One region of the Bacillus sp. NS1 genome, then DNA from elsewhere that is predicted to be linked to it. Evidence: predicted binding sites of a transcription regulator. Region 1 holds the regulator's gene; each other region holds the start of a gene.
What was found. The regulator Rex, encoded in region 1, represses fermentation and respiration genes when NADH is low (regulators of the CRP and FNR family bind a similar motif). The targets are predictions, from matches to a motif close to TTGTGAAATATTTCACAA.
Positions count from the first base shown of each region.

Region 2: AC4CV5_RS01735 (formate/nitrite transporter family protein) is a predicted target of Rex. The motif match lies at 2,837-2,854, and genes of this name have one in related genera.
Region 3: AC4CV5_RS19200 (L-lactate dehydrogenase) is a predicted target of Rex. The motif match lies at 1,270-1,287, and genes of this name have one in related genera.
Region 4: AC4CV5_RS02090 (nitrate reductase subunit alpha) is a predicted target of Rex. The motif match lies at 1,854-1,871, and genes of this name have one in related genera.

Region 1 covers NZ_JBZAZF010000011.1:4,318-8,581, reverse strand. The annotation lists gene AC4CV5_RS20495 (CPBP family intramembrane glutamic endopeptidase) at 1-63, shown strand, start outside; gene AC4CV5_RS20490 (YdiK family protein) at 60-251, shown strand; gene tatC (twin-arginine translocase subunit TatC) at 286-1,053, opposite strand; gene tatAY (sec-independent protein translocase protein TatAY) at 1,060-1,233, opposite strand; gene AC4CV5_RS20475 (redox-sensing transcriptional repressor Rex) at 1,255-1,902, opposite strand; gene moaC (cyclic pyranopterin monophosphate synthase MoaC) at 1,899-2,411, opposite strand; gene AC4CV5_RS20465 (ABC-F family ATP-binding cassette domain-containing protein) at 2,537-4,264, shown strand, end outside.
Region 2 covers NZ_JBZAZF010000001.1:338,617-342,880, forward strand. The annotation lists gene vpr (serine protease Vpr) at 1-278, opposite strand, end outside; gene AC4CV5_RS01725 (hypothetical protein) at 807-1,109, shown strand; gene sacT (sac operon transcriptional antiterminator SacT) at 1,149-1,979, shown strand; gene AC4CV5_RS01735 (formate/nitrite transporter family protein) at 2,019-2,789, opposite strand; gene scrA (PTS system sucrose transporter subunit IIBC) at 3,090-4,264, shown strand, end outside.
Region 3 covers NZ_JBZAZF010000006.1:153,440-157,703, reverse strand. The annotation lists gene AC4CV5_RS19205 (L-lactate permease) at 1-233, opposite strand, end outside; gene AC4CV5_RS19200 (L-lactate dehydrogenase) at 265-1,230, opposite strand; gene amyE (alpha-amylase) at 1,404-3,383, opposite strand; partial or broken gene AC4CV5_RS19190 (DUF6773 family protein) at 3,531-4,128, opposite strand; gene AC4CV5_RS19185 (hypothetical protein) at 4,263-4,264, opposite strand, start outside.
Region 4 covers NZ_JBZAZF010000001.1:407,639-411,902, reverse strand. The annotation lists gene AC4CV5_RS02090 (nitrate reductase subunit alpha) at 1-1,789, opposite strand, end outside; gene arfM (Crp/Fnr family transcriptional regulator ArfM) at 2,009-2,485, opposite strand; gene AC4CV5_RS02080 (YwiC-like family protein) at 2,629-3,348, shown strand; gene fnr (fumarate/nitrate reduction transcriptional regulator Fnr) at 3,382-4,098, opposite strand; gene narK (nitrate transporter NarK) at 4,197-4,264, opposite strand, start outside.

The sequences.
Region 1 (4,264 bases):
CAGAAGTACCTTGAACAGCAGAGCACACAAATGCAATTGATTATTGGAGGATTATTTTTATGAGAAACCCGGTAGTTTGGGGAATGATCTATTTTGCCGTAGGGTGCATCTTTACTTATCTTGCCGCAAGCTCGCCAGGCAGCATGTGGTCATTTTACTCCATCCTGCTGATGGTGTTCGCCGCTTACAACATCAGCATTTCTTTTAAGATGTTCGCCTTTTCATTTAAAATCAAAAAGAACCAGAAATAAAGAAAATCCATTTCTCTCATGAGAAATGGATTTTTTATGATTGCCCGGAAGACACGTCCTGATCGGCAGCACTGCTTTTCTGCGCTTTCCGATAGGCGGCCTTCGATATAAGTATACTGATTTCATATAAAATCAACAGCGGAACAGTGACCATCATATGAGACAAAAGCTCAGGCGGAGTAATCAGGGCAGCGATTACCAGCAGCGTAAAATACGCATACTTTCTGATTTTCGCTAAGAACATCGGTGTCACAATTCCAAGCCTGGTCAAAAACATGAGGATGACTGGCATTTGGAACAACAGTCCAAACGGAATCGTCAGCTGCAGAAGAAAATGAAAATACTCATTAATTCCAATTACCTGATTGACATTCAAGTCCTGAGAGATCCGCTTCATAAAATCAACAACAAAAGGAAATAAAATATAATATGAAAAAGATAAGCCCGCTAAAAAAAGCAATATAGAGATCGGAATGTAGCTGAGCGTTACTTTGCGCTCTTTCTCATAGAGACCTGGGCTCACAAAAGCCCAAATCTGATAAAGAATAATCGGTGAGGTCAGGACAATCCCGATGATAAACGCAAACTGCATAAACACGAAAAGCGGGTCTGTCAGATTAAACGCATTAAGCGTAAGCTCCTTCGCTTCATCCGTTTTTTGCAGATAAACAATCATAGGCTTCGCTAAAAAAAATCCTGCGATAAAGAAAACGACAAATGCCAGCGCCACAACCAGCAATCGTTTTCGAAGCTCAGCAATATGCTCCAGCAGCGACATTTGATTCACTTTCATTCGTGTCATCCTAACTTACTGATCTTCTTTCTTTTTTTCCTCGTCATCACTCGTTAATCCTTTAGTAGCATTTTTGAATTCACGAAGTGTGTCTCCCGCAGCTTTCCCCAACTCAGGCAGCTTTTTGGGACCGAAGATGATCAGAGCAACGATTGCGATAACAGCAAGGCTTCCAGGACCGATCGGCATATGTGGGCTCCTCCTTTCCCTCTATTCGATTTCCTCTAAAACTGAATAATGCTTCAAGAAATAAACCAGTGACTGAAGCTCTACAGCTAAATCTATATGATGAATTCGAATGTGTTCCGGCACATTCAAACGGGCCGGCGTAAAATTAAGAATTCCCTTGATTCCTAACGCGACCAATCTGTCTGTAATGGATTGAGCGGCAACTGCTGGCACTGTAAGAATGGCAACTGATTCATTTTTTACGTGTTGTTCAAGGTCATCAAGGTTATAGACAGGCACGCCGCCTACCTCAGTTCCTATTTTACTCTCATTTATATCAAAAGCCATAGAAATTTTTGTGTTATTATTTTTTGTGAAATTATAGTGAAGAAATGCCGTTCCCAAGTTCCCGACACCAATCAAGATAACGTCTGTCATCTCATCCTGATCAAGCGTTTTTCGGAAAAATGACAGTAAATAATCGACATTATATCCATATCCTTTTTTGCCAAGAGCTCCAAAATAGGAAAAATCCCTGCGAATCGTGGCAGAATCAACCTTTACGGCATCACTGAGTTCAGCGGATGAGACACGCTGTTTTCCTGACGCATGCAGATTCTTTAAAAAGCGATAGTAAAGCGGCAGCCGTTTTGCCGTCGCCTGCGGAATTTTTGATTGATCCTTATTCATTTTTGGTCCTCCAAATTATACTCGGATAGTTCTCTTTTAAAGTCACCGTTTTTCCCGCCTGTCTTCTCCAGCAAGAAAGTAGGGCCGATGACCATCCCCTTATCAAGGGCCTTGCACATATCGTAAACGGTAAGAGCACACACCGATGCAGAAGTGAGCGCTTCCATTTCCACACCTGTACTCCCTTTCGTTTTGACCTGTGCTTTTATATGAAGTATAACTTCTGCTTCTTTTATTTTCCAGTCAAACGATATATCTACCCCGCTCAGTGAAAGCGGATGGCACATCGGAATGATATTCGACGTTTGCTTTGCGGCCATAATGCCTGCAACCTGCGCAACAGCCAGTACATCTCCTTTGCCGATATCATGACTTTGTATTTTCTCGTACACTTCATTCTTCATGTGTACGCTTGAAACGGCCGCCGCAGTACGGACAGACGAAGATTTTTCGCTGATGTCTACCATCTGGGCTCTGCCCTGTTCATTAAAATGAGAAAATTCATTCATATTAAAACTCTCCTTAAACAGATCATACACTATTTTCTTCTCTATGTCTTATTCGGCCAATGTATTGTTTGCTGACTTCTGGTTCATAAGCTACACTTAACTTATTATAGCAGAGGTGAAATAATATGATGATCTTACAAGTTAATCAGCTGTCCAAATCATTTGGTGCTGATACTATTTTAAACAATATAAAGCTGGAAGTCAGAAATCGTGATCGCATCGCCATTGTTGGAAGAAATGGCGCGGGAAAATCCACGCTGCTTAAAATTATCGCAGGCCAGCTTTCGTATGAAAAGGGCGAAGTTATTAAACCGAAAGATATTACAATGGGATATCTTGCCCAGCATACGGGCTTGGATTCTAAGCTTACCATAAAAGAAGAGCTGCTGACTGTTTTTGACCACTTAAAAGAAATGGAAAAGGAAATGCGGGCTATCGAAGAAAAAATGGCGGCAGCTGATCCCGGTGAATTGGAAAGCATCATGAAAACCTATGACCGGCTTCAGCAGGAATTCAAAGATAAAGGCGGCTATCAATATGAAGCGGATGTCAGATCTGTGCTTCATGGACTCGGCTTCAGCCATTTTGACGATTCAACACAGGTGCAAAGCCTCAGCGGGGGCCAGAAAACAAGGCTGGCCCTCGGTAAGCTTCTGTTAACACAGCCTGATTTGCTCATTCTCGATGAGCCGACAAACCATCTGGATATTGATACACTAACCTGGCTTGAACATTATTTGCAAGGCTATTCAGGCGCCATTCTGATCGTTTCGCATGACCGCTATTTTTTGGACAAAGTCGTAAACCAAGTATACGAGGTATCAAGAGCTGAAAGCAAAAAATATCACGGCAACTACAGCGCTTATCTCGACCAAAAAGCCGCGCAATATGAAAAAGATCTTAAAGTGTATGAAAAGCAGCAGGATGAAATCGCAAAGCTTCAGGACTTCGTAGACCGAAATCTGGCGCGTGCTTCTACTACAAAAAGAGCACAAAGCCGCCGAAAGCAGCTTGAGCGAATGGAAGTCATGTCAAAACCGCTCGGCGATGAAAAATCTGCAAACTTTCATTTTGATATTACAAAACAGAGCGGAAATGAAGTCCTGCGCGTTCAGGATCTCACAATCAGCTATGAAAACCAGCCGCCGCTTTTAACAGAAGTGTCGTTCATGCTCACAAGAGGAGAAAGCGCCGCGCTTGTTGGCCCTAACGGAATCGGTAAATCGACATTGCTGAAAACATTAATCGACACCCTTAAGCCAGATCAAGGAACGATCTCATACGGCTCGAATGTCAGTGTCGGCTACTATGATCAGGAGCAGGCTGAGCTGACTTCCTCTAAACGTGTCCTTGATGAGCTGTGGGATGAGTACCCCGGTCTTCCGGAGAAAGAAATCCGAACTTGTCTCGGCAATTTCTTATTCTCCGGAGATGATGTACTGAAACCCGTTCATTCACTGAGCGGGGGTGAAAAAGCAAGGTTGGCTCTTGCTAAGCTGATGCTTCAAAAAGCTAATTTTCTCATTCTTGATGAACCGACGAACCACTTGGACTTAGACAGTAAAGAAGTTCTCGAAAACGCGCTGATTGATTTTCCAGGTACACTGTTATTTGTCTCACATGACAGATATTTTATTAACAGAATCGCTACTAGAGTATTGGAGCTTTCTTCAAATCATATCGAAGAGTATCTGGGAGATTACGATTATTATACGGAGAAAAAAACAGAGCAGCTTGAACTGGAGAAAATGAATCAGCAAGAGGAAACCGAAAAAACGCCCGCTGCGGCAAAGTCTGACTCCAAACGTTCCTACGAGGAAGAAAAAGAATGGAAAAAGAAAGAGCGCCAACGG
Region 2 (4,264 bases), on a different contig from region 1:
GCTTTGGTTTTTGCAGTGGTACGAGCGGTTTTCAGCTTGCTTTTCGTTTGCTTTTCTCCCATTTCCTTCGCCTCTGCCAAGGATTTTTCTTTTAATTCCACGATAACGGTTGTTTTTTTGTTTGTTGTCATATCGATATCACCGAATACTTCAGCTTTTTCCAGGTCAGCTGATTTTATTGAAGAAGCCGGAGCTGCCTGTACTCCTGTCATACCTGTGGATAACGTAAAAAATACAACAAAACTTAAAAGCAGAAAGCGAATGATCCCATTTTTCAATGTATTTCCCCCTTTGTGTTTAGAAAAAATGTTATAGATCTAGTATATATTTCTTGAAAATTCAAAAAAATCCTTGTGTCATTTGGACCATTTATTGGATTTTGTTTGTGAATAAGGAAGGAGTTATACACAGAACCCTGTGTATAAGTGAATAAACCTGTGTATATATATAGTTGGGAATATATGTTCCTATACAAAATATAGATAGAGTTTGTGGATATGTGGATATCTATTGTGATTAAGTTGTTCTTATCTTTGGGATAACTTGTGTATAAAATTTTTAAAGCGGTTCTCCAATTTTCATTTCATTTCTTTCAGCTTTCAACAAAACTTCTAAAAACTAGTTGGTTTTTTCACTCATATTGTGACAAAGAATTCTCTTTCCACGGTCTATCATAGAGTCATGAGTTTTGCTAGAGCTGCTAGTTTGCGGGAAAAGAAATCGGCCGCTTTTCCCGCGGACTGCGGCTGAAAAAACGGGCTGCTAAAAAGGCTGCCTGCCAAAAAGAAGCGGAGGGATGTTTTTCTATGAAACGTTTGCTTGTATCTTTACGGGTGTGGATGGTCTTTTTGATGAACTGGGTGACGCCGGACAGAAAAACTGCGGCTGCCGCGGTCTATTCGGCTCAGCGTACATACCAAAGAAAAGCGGCGGTGCAAGCCGCAGGGCTTGTTTCGTTTTATGAATGGCGGATGGCTGTGAATGATGAAGAAAAACAGAAAGCGAAAGCCGCCGCGCTTTATAAGAGAAGGTGTTTGCAAGCCTTCAAGGAATCGCCAAAGCAGGAGAGAGCTGGCCCGCATCTTTACATGGCGGTCAAAAGGAGGTAAAATCCCAGTCAAAAGCTATTTGGCGGGAGAGGTAGCCTCTTGAAAATCTATAAAGTATTAAACAACAATGCGGCTTTAATAAAAGAGGATGATCAGGAAAAAATCGTGATGGGACCGGGAATCGCTTTTCAAAAAAAGAAAAATGACCTCATCCCTATGAATAAAGTGGAAAAGATATTTGTCGTGCACGATGAGAATGAAAAGTTTAAACAAATCCTGCAAACGCTGCCGGAGGAGCATATTGAAATAGCTGAGGATATCATCAGCTATGCGGAAGGGGAGCTCGCGGCGCCACTGAGCGACCACATTCATATCGCGCTTTCTGACCATTTATCCTTTGCGATCGAAAGGATTCAAAATGGGCTGCTTGTGCAGAATAAATTGCTGCATGAGATCAAGGCGCTTTATAAAAAGGAATATGAGATTGGCCTGTGGGCGATCGGACATGTAAAAGAGACATTGGGTGTGTCTCTGCCTGAAGATGAAGCTGGTTATATTGCCCTTCACATCCATACGGCGAAGATGGATGCGGAGAGCATGTATTCAGCGCTGAAGCATACGACCATGATCAAAGAAATGATAGAGAAAATAGAACAATACTTTAATCGAAAGGTGGATGAAAACAGCATTTCCTATCAACGCCTTGTCACGCATTTGCGATACGCGGTCAGCCGGTTGGAATCAAATGAAGCGCTCCATCGTATGGACGAGGAGATGCTTTATTTCATCCAAAAAAAGTATTCATTTGCCTATCAATGTGCGCTGGAGCTGGCGGAGTTTTTGAAAAATGAATATCAATTACATTTGCCGGAGTCCGAGGCCGGCTATATCACGCTGCATGTCCAGCGTCTTCAAGATCTCTCGGAATAACCGCATTGACTTGCAGGGAGTGATCTCTGGAAGTTTTTTTTATTTATCGGGATTGAGCGTGTAGTACATCCAGCCCATCATTACCATTCCCGCGGTCAGATTGCCGAGCGTCACAGGAATTAAGTTTCTGACTGCCCCCATCAGTGTCAACGTATCAGGGTGCTCGATCAAAAGGGAGATGGCGAATGTGCACATATTGGCAATGCTGTGCTCAAAACCGGAAATAAAGAAACAGAAAACGAAAAGCATCATGGCAAACAGCTTTGCTCCTTCGTCTTTGAGAGACATCGGAATAAAAAAGGCGAGGCACACAAGCCAATTGCAAAGCATTCCTCTGAAAAACAGCTCAGAAGCGGGCGGCTCCATTTTGTGCTCTGCCAGATGAATCAAAAAGGAATGAATAGAAGCCTCCTCAAAAAGTCCTGTCGCGCTGATCAGAATGGCAAATAGAATGGCGCCGATCAAATTGCCGGCATAGCTAAACATCCACAGGTACAGGGTATCGCGCCAGCGGATTTTTTTTCGGAGCGCGGTATAAGTGAAATAAAAGGTGTTGCCGGTAAATAAATCCCCGCCCCCGTAAGCAATCAGCAGTATTGCGGCCCCGAATGTGACAGCGGCTGCCGGAAAGGCAAACGGAGAATCCGCCATGGAGAAATAGCTGCCTGTTTTACTTGCGGCTGTAATGCCGAAACCGATAAACATGCTGGCTAAAATGGATCTGAGCACATAACGGATTTTGCTAGAAACAAATATGTTTTGTTTTTTCAAAGCGTACTGTTCAACCTTTTGCAATGCTTGAGCTTCCATTGTCTTTTCCTGCTTTCTTTTATGGTTGAGCATAGTATAGCATGATATTGTGAAATACTTCACAATTAATTTTTACGAATTTATGTCTATATGTTTTATCAAACTATTTAACTAAAAAACAGTTGACGAAAACGCTATCATGATTTATGATGAAAGCGTATTCTCAATCTAAATAAGCGGGATTGTGACTGGTAAAGCAGGCAAGACCTAAAATTTGCGTAAATGAAAAAGGATCGCTGTGTCCTTTATTCGTTGGCGAATTTTAGGTCTTTTTTGTTTAAATAAAAGGGGGAGAAACAAATGGATTACAAAGAGACTGCAATACGCCTCATTGAGCTTCTCGGTGGGAAGGAAAATATTATCAGTGCGGCTCATTGTGCAACAAGACTGCGTTTAGTGATTAAAGATGAATCAAAGATAGATCAAGCACAAGTAGAAGAGCTTGATGGCGTCAAAGGCGCTTTCAGCAGCTCTGGCCAGTACCAGATCATTTTCGGAACGGGCCTTGTGAATAAAGTATTCGATGCTTTTTCTAAAGAAGCTGATATTGAGCGTGAGGAACACGTAAATCATCAGGATGCGGCAAAAGAAAAGCTGAATCCCGCTGCGAGATTTGCGAAAACGCTTTCTAATATTTTTGTCCCAATTATCCCGGCTATTGTAGCCAGCGGCCTATTAATGGGATTGCTGGGTATGATCAATGCGTTTCATTGGATGAGCAAGGATTCTGCAGTTTTTCAGCTGCTTGATATGTTTTCAAGTGCAGCATTCATTTTCTTGCCGATTCTAATCGGAGTAAGCGCTTCAAAAGAATTTGGCAGCAACCCGTACTTGGGAGCGGTCATCGGGGGAATCATGATTCATCCAAACCTCTTGAATCCATGGGGTTTGGCTGAAGCGACACCTGATTATATGCATCTTTTCGGATTTGATATTGCGCTTCTAGGCTATCAGGGAACTGTCATCCCTGTTCTGCTGGCGGTTTATGTAATGAGCAAGGTAGAGAAATGGACAAGAAAAGTGGTTCCGCATGCGGTAGATTTGCTTGTTACACCTTTTGTTACTGTAATTGTCACCGGGTTTGTTGCTTTTATTGCGATTGGCCCTCTGGGAAGAGCGCTTGGCTCCGGGATTACGGTTGCTTTAACTTATGTATATGACCATGCCGGTTTTGTTGCGGGTCTGATTTTCGGTGGCACGTATTCACTTATCGTGCTGACAGGCGTTCATCACAGCTTCCATGCGATTGAGGCAGGGCTTATTGCAGATATAGGCAAAAACTATTTGCTGCCGATCTGGTCAATGGCGAATGTCGCACAGGGCGGGGCAGGCCTTGCCGTCTTCTTTATGGCGAAAAAGGCAAAGACAAAAGAAATCGCGCTTCCGGCTGCATTTTCCGCTTTTCTCGGCATTACTGAGCCCGTCATATTCGGAGTTAACCTTCGCTACCGAAAACCGTTTATCGCCGCGATGAT
Region 3 (4,264 bases), on a different contig from region 1:
ATCGGCCACAGCCCGCTCCCGATTCCTAACAAAACAGAAGAAATTGCTTTTTCAACCGGCATATGAAATGCAAATACGGAGACGAAGAAACTGACGGCTAGCGTAAGAAATGCCGCAAGAATGCCTTTCATTTTAAAAACAGTTAAAGCCAAGAGAAAAAAGAGAATCGGAGTGAGCGCCACGAGTGCGCTCACATACTCGTTTCCAAACGGATCATACAACTGCTCCCACATTGACAATCAGCCCTTTACTCTATAGTTGCGATTAGTTGACTTGTTGTTCTGCAAAATGAGGTTTTAAAATGTTTTTAAGGACACCTGCGCTGTGAAGGAACTGTTCTTTTTCTTTCTCATTTAAATTCAGCTCAGTGATGCCTGCAATACCTTCGCGGTTTACGACAGCCGGAACGCCAATGTATACGTCATCTGCGCCGTAATGCCCGTCCAAATATGTGCTGACAGTTAAAATGCTGTTTTCATTATGAAGAATGGCTTTTGTAATACGGGCAAGGCTCATCGCAACACCATAATAAGTCGCACCTTTTTTCTCAATAATATGGTAAGCGGCGTTTTTCACGTCATCTACGATTTGGTCTAGCTCCTCTTGTTTATACGCATCGTTCTTCTCAACGAGTTCACTGACCGGCACACCGCCAACATTCGCGTGGCTCCAGACAGGAAGCTCTGTATCGCCGTGCTCTCCGATAATATGCGCGTGCACGTTTTGAGGCGCTGCGCCAAAGTATTCGCTCAGCATGTAACGGAATCTCGCAGAATCTAGTGTTGTGCCGCTTCCGATTACTCGCTCTTTTGGCAGTCCGCTGAATTTCCATGTCGCGTAAGTCAGAATATCAACCGGATTTGTCGCGATTAAGAAAATGCCGTCAAATCCGCTCGCCATGACTTCACTGACGATGCCTTTGAAAATCTTTAAGTTCTTTTCTACTAATTCAAGGCGTGTCTCACCAGGTTTTTGGTTTGCTCCGGCGCAGATGCAGACAATATCAGCATCCTTGCAGTCTTCATATGTTCCGTAAGATGTTTTGACCGGATGCGGCGCAAACGCCTTTCCGTGGTTTAAATCCATTACATCGCCCATTGCTTTTTCTTTATTTAAATCAATGACCACAAGCTCATCTGTGATCCCTTGGTTCATTAACGCAAATGCATAACTGCTTCCAACAAAACCCGCTCCGATTAAAGCTACTTTATTTACATGGTTGTTCATCATTAATCATCCTTCCAGGGTATGTTTTTCTTCGGTGTTTGTTTGTGAAGTATTTCACATTTATATTGTGCAACATTTCACAAACTATTGCAAGAGAAAAGTTTTGTCTGATTTATGAACAAAAAAGAAACCATCTATGATGGTTTCTTTGGGATTTTTCCTCTGATCGCTTGCCCTCAATAAGGAAGAGAACCGCTTAAGCCAGAGTCGTTATATAAACCATTTTGCACATAATCAAACCCAGGCTGGTTCTGTCCGGGCACTTGGGAGCTGCCATTATTAAAAATCACTTTGGCGTTCGTTGTATCAGTATCCGCAGGCAGCGTCAGCGTGTAAATTCCATCAGCATTCTTAGTCATTGCTTTTCCCGGCCAAGATCCGGTCAATTCTATTGCCCGGCCCCCATCATGTTTATAGATATAAGCATTTACTTGGCCCCAATGATTTGGATTTTGATAGCCAATGGTTTTGGCCGCAGATGGGTCTCTTTTTACAAAGCTGTATTTCTGAGTTCTCGTTACACCGTCACTATTCGTTCCTGTTAACGTGATGGTGTATGTTGTGCCAAACGGATCTCCTTTTCCGATCGTTAATTGGTCTCCATCCTTAAACGCTGTCTCTTGCCCATTATTGATTTGATAAACGGCTTTTGCTGTATTCGCATCTGCACGCAGCGTGATCGTCAGTTGATCATTAAAAGAATGTGATACACCTGTTTTGTAATTGTCAAGGAAGACATGAGGCGCATTTGCAATATCGTCAGGATAAATCACAGCCACAGACCTGGCATTGATCGTGCCTGTCAGTTTACCATCGTTTACTTGAAATGAACCGGTCCCAGCTTTATTATCATACCTGCCATCAGGTAACTTCGTTGTCGTATTGATAGTGACAGAAGATGAACCTGCATTTGCCAACACAACGCCGTGTGAGCCGCGCTGATTCATGAATATCTGGTTGTTTCCATTCGGATTCGAGAGCTCCTCAGGCTGTCCAGCCATCACATTGTGAAATCTATTGACCGCAGTGATAGCCTGATCTTCAAATAAAGCACTCCCGCGATCGCCTATTTGGCTTTTCCCCGGAAATCTTATACCATTTCCGCCGCCCTCAGGCCTGGAAAAGAAAAGAGGCGTACTGCCTGAGCGAGAAGCAATCACTGCCCAGCCTAAGCGAATATCGTCATCACTCATCCATGTAGACTCTTCATCATCATTGGCATACGTGTCATGCGATTCCACCCATGTCACTAACTTGTCGGAAGACACATCAGATGCATAATGGGAGATATTCGACACACTCAGATTGCGATTCTTTAAAGCGGACCTTATGGAATGTCCATAGTTAGATGCTGTCACATTCATATAATTCGCATATGCAGCATCTCTGGAGGCGCTATCCTGCAGAATTTCTCCGTATTGGAACTCGGCAGATGTATTTGTGATATTCGGCCAAAATTGACTGCCGTAATTCCCGTCATCCGGAAGCTCAATATGTTTGGCGGCATCAAAACGAAAGCCGTCTGCCCCATCATTCAACGCTCTTTCTAAGAAACGTTTCAGATAGGACTGTACTTGTGTATTCTGTGTATTCCAATCATACAGCCCGAGCAATGAATTCTGCGTGACATCCCATCGATCGGACCAGTTTTTAATTTGTGTGTTTCCATGAGTCCAGTTTGGAATACTCTTAATCTCATTAGAAATTGCCGCATAGTCACTGGTGGTATGATTGATGACTGCATCAACAATGACCTTTACGCCATATTCTTCAGCTGCTGCACACATTTCTTTAAATTCTTGTTCAGTGCCTAAGTAGCGGTTGCCAATTTGGTATGATGTCGGCTGATACAGCCAGTACCAGTTCGACATGTTTTTATTTCCTTGGTTCCCTTCCTTTACTTGGTTAATCGGAGACGTCTGAATGGCTGTATATCCTGCATCATGAATATCCTTCATATTGTGTTTTAACGTATTGAACGACCAATTCCATGCATGAAGAATGGTTCCGCTTTTGATCGATGGCGCTGTCAGCTCATTCGATTTGTTCGCTGTTTCAGCATTCGCAGCCGTTGGTCCTGCCAGAACCAAATGAAACAGCAATAAAAATCCAGCGAATAACGGCAGTAAAGAGGTTTTGAATCGTTTTTCAAACATTCTTGACACTCCTTATTTGATTTTTGAAGTCTTATTGCGGAGTCAAAAATCCCTCTTACTTTATTCTTCCGCTTCCTCCTTTCAAACTGATGTGAAGACTGGATAATTTTGTTAACGCTTACATTTTAAATTATCACATTCACTCTATCAAAACAACTTGATAGAGTGAATACAAATCAATGTTCCTATAGAAAAAGCTGCCCGGAACTGTGAGCGTTTCTCTCACTTTACAAACAAAAAAAGAAACCATCTATCAAGATGATTTCTTCTCTGTCTCTTCTTTTACCGCTCTCCTGTAAGCCAGCTTCACAATCACGTACCGAAGCAGAAACAGAACGCCGCCGCAGACGATAAAAAGAAGGATCATTTTCAACCAAGCGAAGAATGTATGGGGAATCCCCCTGTCGTACATCGTAAGCACCACTACCGCAATGGCGACCGCAATTGATTCTATTCGCTGCTGTTTCACCCGTTTTTGCAGTTCTTCTTCGGTGTCTATTCTCGGCATGAGCATTCCAGATGCTGCTGCCCTGATGCAGTAATATAAGATAATGATGAACAAAAACACAAGGCTTGCAGCCCATTCTTTAAACGGAAATTCAAACATAATGCCGCGGATGATCACATCAAGCAACGCAAATGCTCCCGCTATCATCCCAATCTCCGACCAGATTTTTTGTTCTTTTTCTTTTACTCTCTTATTTTTCCCATTCACGCCTGAAAGTCTATTACGCAGATTATTCATGACCTTCCTCCCGCACTTTTACGAATGGCTTATGGCTTACATCTTACAATAACAGCCTGTGCTTCTGCAATGAATAATTCAAAAGCCCGCCGTACAAGCCGGCGGGCATCAGTATGGAATAAACAGCCTCGTAATC
Region 4 (4,264 bases), on a different contig from region 1:
GCAGCTTGGGCACGCCCTCCCAGTCCTTTGCATTTGCAATCGTCTGCCACCCTTCAGCAGGACGGAGCTTTTCCTGCCCCACATAATGGGCCCAGCCCCCGCCGTTTACGCCTTGGGCGCCTACCAGTAATACAAGATTTAACACTGCCCGGTAGATCGTGTCGGAGTTGAACCAGTGGTTGATCCCTGCCCCTACGATAATCATGGATCGGCCGTCTGTATCGATCGCATTTTGGGCAAACTCTCTGGCTATCTTTATGACGGCTTCTTTTTTGATTCCTGTCATCTGTTCCTGCCAGGCAGGCGTGAACGGCTCAGGATCATCATAAGAGACAGCTGATTGTTCGCCGATGCCCCGGTTCACGCCGTAGTTGGCCAGTATCAAGTCAAACACGGTCGTGACACATACCTCTTCGCCGTTCAGGTTCAGTTTTTTTATAGGAAGATCCCGCTCAAGCACTTTGTTTCCGTCATTTGAAAAATACGGGATGCGCACCGTGCCGATTTCGTCCTCTATCCCCAGCACAGAGAGACGGGGTTCAATCGGTTCTCCGGTTTCTTCATCGATCATGTGCAGGTTCCATTTCTGCTGCCCGTCCCAGCGGGAGCCCATTGTCCCTTGCGGTATGGCAAATGCGCTTGTTTGCTCATCCCAGACCGCAGGCTTCCACTGATCATGCTTTGTCTGCCGCCCGATGTCCTTCGCATGCAAAAAACGTCCAGCTGTGTAGATGCCATTTTCTTTTGAGAGTGTGACGAAGAACGGAAAATCCGTGTATTGCTTTGCGTACTCAATGAAACGTTCCGTCGCTTGGTTCACGTAATATTCCTGCAAAATGACGTGACCCATGGCCATCGCAAGCGCTCCGTCAGTCCCTTGGCGGATACTCAGCCAGTCATCCGCAAACTTTGAGGATTCTGCAAAATCCGGGCTGATCGAAATAACCTTAGCGCCTTTATAACGGGCCTCCGCCAAAAAATGCGCGTCAGGCGTTCTCGTTAACGGAACGTTGGAACCCCATGTGATGATATAGCCTGAATTGTACCAATCACTGCTTTCCGGAACGTCCGTCTGGTCACCCCAAATTTGCGGGGATGCCGGAGGAAGGTCCGCGTACCAGTCATAAAAACTAAGCATAGGGCCGCCGATTAACGACATAAACCGTGAGCCTGATGCATGGCTGATCATTGACATAGCTGGAATCGGAGAAAAACCGACGTTCCGGTCAGGCCCGTACTTCATAACTGTATAGAGCAGAGAGGCTGAAATCAGCTTCAGCACCTCCGACCATTCAGCACGCACAAAACCGCCTTTCCCTCTTGCCTGTTTATAGGACTTCGCTTTTTCAGGATTTTCAACGATTGATTTCCAAGCATCCAATGGATTTTGGTGGGCCTGCAGTGCTTCCCGCCACAAATTGATCAGCACACCGCGCACGTATGGGTATTTCACACGGAGCGGGCTGTAGATATACCATGAAAAACTGGCTCCCCGCGGACAGCCTCTCGGTTCGAAATCAGGCATATCCGGGCCTGTTGATGGATAATTCAAGTTTTGTCCTTCCCACGTGACAATTCCGTTTTTCACATAAATATTCCAGCTGCATGACCCCGTGCAGTTGACGCCGTGGGTGGAGCGAACGACTTTGTCGTACTGCCATCTGTTTCTGTATACATTCTCCCAATCGCGATCTTCGCGGCTGGTTTGGCTATGTTTATTTGAATGGTGTTCGATAGGAGAGAAATAATTCAATCTCCTAAACAACGGACTCATTTTCTTTTTCTTCATGAGAGTTCACTCCTTCCGAGTCAGATGATGCTAAGTTCACTATAAACAGAGACAGCGCATTTCCTTGTGAACTATGTCACACACTCTGCTTTTTTCACAAAATGTTCACAGAAAGGAGAAGGAAGGACTTTCACAGGGATGTGATGAATGAAGGCGTTCAGGCAGGACGCCTGAGTCATTAGCCGCCTTTCATTCAAAGATCAAAAAAACCGGCTCTATTTAAGAACCGGGCTCGGCATTTTCATCTTGTGATGTATGCAGATAACGCAAAAATAATTGATAGGAACAAAAGACATTTTGCTGAAGCATGGCCAAAAAATTCATTTGCAGCTGCGCATTGTAAGACATCATTTTCTTAAATATGTAATAAGGAATATTGAGAATCAGAATGTCTGAAGTGGCATTGACTGCGATAAATGGCGATAAATACAGCCCGCCTTTTTCATCAATCGGAAACACATCGCCTTTTTCCCACAGTGCAACGGTTTTCGATCCTTCAGGGAGCCTGCTGTCTATAAAACGGACACTGCCTTTTAATACAATATAAACGGATTGAGAATGTAGAAAGGATGGAGACTGATCAGATGAGCCGCGGATAAACGTCCCGTTTTTCAGCATGGTTTCGACAATGGATAGAGGCACTTCATTAAACATAGGGAGTTGTTTCAGAAATAATAAATAGTCACACTGATTCATAGGAAAGCCTCCTGTGCTAAGGATAGCTTTAGTGTAGCTCGAATGAGCCTGTACAGCAGTGATGTATTTCACAGCCTGTATGATGAATGTCACTTATCAGGAGGATGAACGCATTTATAATAAAATAAAAAAGGAGGATTTCGATGAAGGCGCTGATTCCGAAGCAGCACGGCGCATGGGCGATGCTGCTGACTCCATTTTTACTCGGCATCGTCAAGGGCGGTCCCGTTCTCTGGCATATTCCGCTCTTCCTAGGATGGCTTTTCCTTTACTTGGCGGTTTATCCCATCACGCTCGCCTTGAAAAAGAAACAGATCAAACCCTATCAAAAGTGGGTATATTATTACGGTGTTCCGGCCTGCTGCTTTCTAATTATTTCTGTCTTTCATAAGCCGCCGCTCATCTGGGTTGGCGTTTCTTTATTGCCGCTGTTTCTCATCCATATGTATTTTGCCCGCCGAAAAAACGAACGAGCATTAGTGAATGATATTGCGGGTGTCTTGTTCTTTTGTTCAGGCGGGCTTGCGAGCTGCTGGCTGGGGACAGGAACGCTCGACGGCTGGGCTTGGTTTATATTCTTACAATCTGCTTTATTTTTTATCGGGAGTTCTTTTTATGTAAAGTCGGTGATCCGGGAACGAAAGAACAGGTTTTTTGCATACTGGTCATGGGGATATCACCTGCTCCTCCCCTTTTTATCCGCTCTTCTCGGAGCAGGATGGGCATTTCTTGCTTTTATCCCAAGCAGTTTGCGGGCATGGTTGTTTCACGGAAAGGATTGGCCTGTGAAAACGATCGGTATTCTAGAAATCGTGAATGCCTGCTTCTTTTTTGCCGTAATGTGTATGTTTATCACTAGATAAAAAACCAAGGACCGCTGGCGGTCCTTGGTTTCTTCAGTCAATATTGCAAATCTCCAGCGGACAGTTTTCACACTCAATCTCGCATCGCAAATAGTCCCGCTTGTGCAAAATAATTTTTCCGGATTCTTCTATCGAAATCACCCCTTGTTTGCGGAGGTCCCCCAGCATACGGTTGACGCTTTCCCTTGCCGCCGCGCAAAACTTTGCCAAATCCTGATTTGTCAGCACAATATTAATCAGAATGCCATCGCTTCGTTCCACACCGTAGCTGTTAGATAAACGGATAAGGGTGGAGTAGAGCGCCCCCTTTTTGCCGTGAAGAAGCAGATCCCTGATTTTGGACTGAATTTTCCGGAGGTGGGTGCTCATCCATTTCATAAATTCAAATGTCAAAGCACCGTTTTGGATTAATTCCTTTTCCAGCTTGTTTTTATTAATGACGAGCACCTCGCCATCCTCTAGCACCTTTGCACTGAGCATATATCTCGGTTCTTCAGTGAAAAGTGTTAATTCCCCAACGATATCATGCTTTTGGCAGATTCTAAGCGTCAGGTCTTTTCCGTCAGATGTCAGCTTGCCGATTTCAATGAGTCCTGATTGAATCAGATAAAGCTCCTCTGCATCCATTCCTTCCCGAAACAAATACGTGTGTTTTTCCATTTTTCTTTTCGTACTGATTGATTCCAGCAATTCATGCAGATCGCTGGAAATCAGATCACTATCAGATGGTCGAACAGAGAGAAAATTCATGAGCTCACCTCGAAGAAAGTCACGTTGCGTATGTTTATTGTAACGTGAATTGATTTGCACCCATCCAGAAAAAACTAACAATCTTGTGAATGCCGATGTTAGTTGACGCTCTGACTGTTTCTCTCCGTGTGCGTTTTCATTCTTTCCTGCCAATACATCCATATGA